DNA from 2 places in the Billgrantia hypersalina genome. Region 2 is predicted to be linked to the other one. Evidence: riboswitches for the same ligand, from Rfam matches in the RefSeq annotation. Region 2 holds a riboswitch; the other holds the start of a gene.
What was found. A riboswitch is a leader RNA that binds a small molecule or an ion and turns the genes downstream of it on or off. The one in region 2 is predicted to bind thiamine pyrophosphate.
Positions count from the first base shown of each region.

Region 1: linked by a shared signal. The riboswitch ahead of ACOJCM_RS12470 (sodium:solute symporter family transporter) and the one ahead of thiC (phosphomethylpyrimidine synthase ThiC) in region 2 are both predicted to bind thiamine pyrophosphate.

Region 1 is NZ_JBMIQI010000012.1:336,807-339,264, forward strand. Features, by position in the region: gene ACOJCM_RS12460 (peroxidase-related enzyme) at 1-265, shown strand, start outside; gene ACOJCM_RS12465 (hypothetical protein) at 287-958, opposite strand; TPP riboswitch at 1,092-1,196, shown strand; gene ACOJCM_RS12470 (sodium:solute symporter family transporter) at 1,186-2,458, shown strand, end outside.
Region 2 is NZ_JBMIQI010000006.1:82,656-85,113, forward strand. Features, by position in the region: gene tenA (thiaminase II) at 1-546, shown strand, start outside; TPP riboswitch at 735-853, shown strand; gene thiC (phosphomethylpyrimidine synthase ThiC) at 924-2,458, shown strand, end outside.

The sequences.
Region 1 (2,458 bases), on a different contig from region 2:
GGCCATCAACCACCGCACCGCTCCGATCAGCGAGCGGCACCGGGTGATGCTCGATTTCGCAATGCACTGTGGGCTGGAGGTGGGCGAGCTCACCGATGAATGGCAGGCGCGCCTGATCGAGGTCGGCTTCACCCAGAGCGACATCTGGGATATCGGCGCCATTACAGCCTTCTTCGGCCTCTCCAACCGCCTCGTCACACTCACCGGCACGCCGCCCAATCCCGAGTTCTACCTGATGGGCAGGGTGCCGCGGGAGAAGGGGTAATGGAATCGAGGTCGGCAGGGCCTAGCTGCGGCACGTCTCCAGCAGCATCAGCACCGGTTCGAGTTGGCTGACGTGCAGCGCCAGCACGCTGTTCCCGGGGGTGTCGTCGGCGGGACGGATCACCGCGAACTCCCCCTCTTCGAGATGAAATTCGTGAATTTCCCGCGGGCCGCGCAGCGTCTGACAGCGAATCGAGCGGTAGGCGTCGTCCTCGCCGTAGGTAAGGCGGTGGTAGACCTTGAAAAAAGTGTAGAGCGTGAGGCCACGATCGAAGGCGGGCCAGCGGGCGGGAATGGTGCGCGTCTCTTCGTCCAGCGCCATGCCCTTGGCTTCAGCCTCGGTAATGGCGTGCGCCAGCGGCTCGGCAAGCAGTGATGCCTCGTCACGCGGCAGCGGAGCGGCCTTCTCGAAAGCCTCTTGATAACGCAGCCGTACCTGCTCCAGATCGTTGAGCGTGGCGATACGGTGGTCGCTATGTGCCAGGTCGGAAGGTTCGAAGCCGCCGTTTTCCCAGCCATGGATGACCCGCAGCGTCAGCCGTCCGCTGGCCAGGGGGTCGCAGACCAGTGCCTGCAGGGCGATCCGCAGGTGGAGTTGGCGTTCGATAGCCAGGTTGTCAAAGGCGGAATAGGGGTCGGCAAAGAGGCGGTGCAAATGCCCGGGGGCGTGTTCCTTGGCTTCACTGAAAGGCATGGTGGTTCCCTGCGAGGGTAGTCGTTCTGGTTTTATGGTTGTTATATCATTTCAGGGGATTCGAGGCATATCGACTCATGCAACGCGGCGTTGTGCCTTACCCTTGTAGACCGCCATAGTAAATTCTCTCATTCATTGTCGCCAGGGGAGTCCCGCCGTGCGGGCTGAGAGGGCCAAGTGCCGACCCTGGAACCTGATCCGGTTCATACCGGCGGAGGAAGCGCGACATGCCCTACCTGACGTCAGCCGTGCTTGGCGCGGCGCTCATTTGCTTTGCTTTTCTGGGCCTCAGGGCTCGCCGGGCCGACGGCCCGCTCGACGACTACGTCACCGCCCGTAATTCCCAGCCTGCTGCAACCCTGGGATTCTCGTTCCTGGCTTCCGGCATGGGCGCGTGGATTCTCTTCGCGCCGCCGGAGATCGGCGCCTTCGTTGGCCCCGTCGCGCTGGCGGGGTATGCCATCGGTTCGGCGCTGCCTTTCATCGTGCTGGGTCTCTACGGACCGGCGATTCGCCGTCACTTGCCTGAAGGGCGCAGCATCGGGGAGTTCGCCGAAGCCTGCTACGGGGCAGGCGTGCGCCGCTGGGTGGCGCTGGTGTCGATCCTCTACATGGCCTGTTTCCTGGCTGCCGAGCTGACCGCCATCGGGGCGATCACGATACTGCTCTCGGATGTGCCGCCGGCGCTGGTGGTAATCGGCGTCGCGGTGACCACGCTGATCTATACCGCCATCGGTGGGCTGCGGGCGAGCCTGGCCACCGACCGCTGGCAGGCGTGGCTGCTGATCGTGCTGCTGCTGGTGGTGGGCGGCATAGCGCTTGCCCGCCTGCCGGAGATGCCTGCCGAGGCGACCCTCCCGTCGATCCCCACCGGCAGTGCGCTGGGCGTGGCGCTGACGTTGGTCATCGCAGTGACGGCTGCCAACCTATTCCACCAAGGCTACTGGCAGCGGGTATGGGCGGCACGTGACGACAGCGCCTTGAATCGCGGCGCCTGGCTGGGCGGTGCTATTACCGTGGCCGTGGCGGCGATGGTGGGCGGGCTTGGCATGCTGGCGGCAATGAGTGGCGTTGCCCTGGGCGAGCCGCCGATTCCCTTCTTCGCGCTGTTGAGCGAAGCGCCGGGCTGGCTGGCGCTGCCGTCGCTGGTGCTGGCCGTCACATTGGTCGCTTCCAGCGTCGATACCCTGCAGAACGGCATTGCTTCGCTGGTCGTGGCGGGCTCGGGCCGGCGGGGGCTCTCCATCGGTGCGGCGCGGCTGGTCAGCGTCGCGTTGATGGTGCCGGTGGTGGCGGTGGCGCTTCAAGGGCTCTCGGTGCTGCGATTGTTCCTGATCGCTGATCTCTTGTGTGCTGCCATCGTGGTGCCGGTGCTGCTTGGGCTATGGCGCAGGATGACGCCGCTGGCCGCCGTGGCGGGAGGCGTTGCGGGCATGATCGGCGCGATCCTGCCGGGCTGGGTCGCCGAAGGCAGCCTGGCGGGCGGCGTGGTGGCGGCGA
Region 2 (2,458 bases):
CTGCAGCAGGACTACCTGTTCCTGATCCACTTCGCCCGCGCCTACGCACTCGCCGCCTACAAGAGCCGCACCCTGGCCGACCTGCGCCAGGCCTACGATGGCCTCAAGGCGATCGTCGACGTGGAGCTCGACCTTCACGTGGGCTACTGCCAGGAATGGGGCATCTCTGAGGTGGAGCTTGCCGCGCTGCCCGAGGCACGGGCGACGATGGCCTACACCCGCTACGTACTGGATACCGGCAACCGCGGCGACCTGCTCGACCTGCATGTGGCACTCGCACCCTGTCTGGTGGGTTACGGCGAGATCGCCAATTGGCTGAACGCCCAGGCCTTCACCGTGCGTGGCAGCGCCAACCCCTATGACGCCTGGATCGCCATGTACGAAAGCGAGGAATTCCAGAACGCCATGGACGCCGAGCTCGCATGGCTCGACGCACGCCTGGCCGACGTCACCCCGGCGCGCTTCGGCGAGCTCGTCGAGGTGTTCCGCGACGCCACCCGGCTCGAGATCGATTTCTGGCAGATGGGGCTGGATCACGCAGACTAGCCCACTGCCTGACCGGTGCCGCTGCGAAGACGCGAGGGGCGCCGGGGGCAGGCCGAAGAGGAGGTCCTAAGCCATGGATGGCGTAGGTAGCGTACAGGGAGGTATTTACAGCGCCTCCTCGAAGGCCTGCCGCCGGAGCAGCCCCGACTCAAGGCGGAAACGACCCAGCCCGCAACGAAAGCGGGCAACCACGCTTGACGGGGTGCCGTTGAAGACGGCTGAGATCATGCAGCGCCGCGCGCCCAGCATGGATCCCGTTGAACCTGAACTGGCTAGGACCAGCGTAGGGATCAAGCGACACGCAGCCGGGCGCCGCCCTGCTGCCCCTGTCCTCCCCAGCTGTCCTCCCTGACGACCCACAACAAGGGAGAACACCCATGAGCAAGACCGCCCACTTCCTCGCCGAGACCGCCAAGGTCGACGAGGCCGCCATTCAGCCGCTGCCCGGTTCGCGCAAGGTCTATGTCGAGGGTTCACGTCCCGACATCCGCGTGCCCTTCCGGGAGATCTCGCTGTCGCCGACGAAAACGTCCGGCGCCGACGAGGAGAACCCCCCGCTGCTGGTCTACGACACGTCCGGCCCCTACACCGACCCAAATACCGATATCGACCTGCGCCGCGGCCTGCCCGAGTTGCGCCGCGCCTGGATCGAGGCGCGTGGCGACACCGAGTTCCTTGACGGCCCTACCAGCGAATACGGGAAGCGTCGAGCCAGCGACCCGATGCTCGCCCCGCTGCGCTTTGACCTGACCCGCACGCCCCGCCGCGCCAAACCGGGAAAGAACGTGACCCAGCTGCATTACGCTAGCCAGGGCATCGTCACGCCGGAAATGGAGTTCATCGCCATTCGCGAGAACCAGCGACGCCAGGCGCTGGGAACGGACGAGGTGGAGCGTATCCTCGGCCACCAGCATCCCGGTCAGGGCTTCGGCGCGCGCCTGCCCAAGGAGATCACACCGGAATTCGTACGTGACGAGGTGGCGGCAGGAAGAGCGATCATTCCCTGCAACATCAACCACCCGGAATCGGAGCCGATGATCATCGGCCGCAACTTCCTGGTGAAGATCAACGGCAACCTGGGCAACTCGGCGGTGACCTCCTCCATCGAGGAGGAAGTCGACAAGATGACCTGGGGGATCCGCTGGGGCGCCGACACCATCATGGATCTCTCCACCGGCCAGAACATCCACGAGACCCGCGAGTGGATCATCCGCAACGCGCCGGTGCCGATCGGCACGGTGCCGATCTACCAGGCGCTGGAGAAGGTCAAGGGCGTGGCCGAGGACCTTACCTGGGAGGTGTTCCGCGACACCCTGATCGAGCAGGCCGAACAGGGCGTGGACTACTTCACCATCCATGCCGGGGTGCTGTTGCGCTACGTACCGCTCACTGCAAAGCGCGTCACCGGCATCGTTTCTCGTGGCGGTTCGATCATGGCCAAGTGGTGCCTGTTCCATCACGAGGAGAGCTTCCTCTATACCCACTTCGAGGAGATCTGCGAGATCTGCAAGCAGTACGACGTGGCCTTCTCGCTGGGCGATGGCCTGCGCCCTGGCTCGGTGGCGGATGCCAACGACGAAGCGCAGATGGCCGAGCTCAAGACCCTCGGCGAGCTGACCCGGATCGCCTGGAAGCACGACGTGCAGGTAATGATCGAAGGTCCCGGCCACGTGCCGATGCACCTGGTCAAGGAGAACATGGAAAAGCAGCTCGAATACTGCGACGAGGCGCCTTTCTATACCCTCGGCCCGCTGGTGACCGATATCGCCCCTGGCTACGACCACATCACCTCCGGCATCGGTGCGGCCATGATCGGTTGGTACGGCTGCGCCATGCTCTGCTACGTCACCCCCAAGGAGCACCTGGGGCTACCCAACAAGGACGACGTCAAGACCGGCATCATTACCTACAA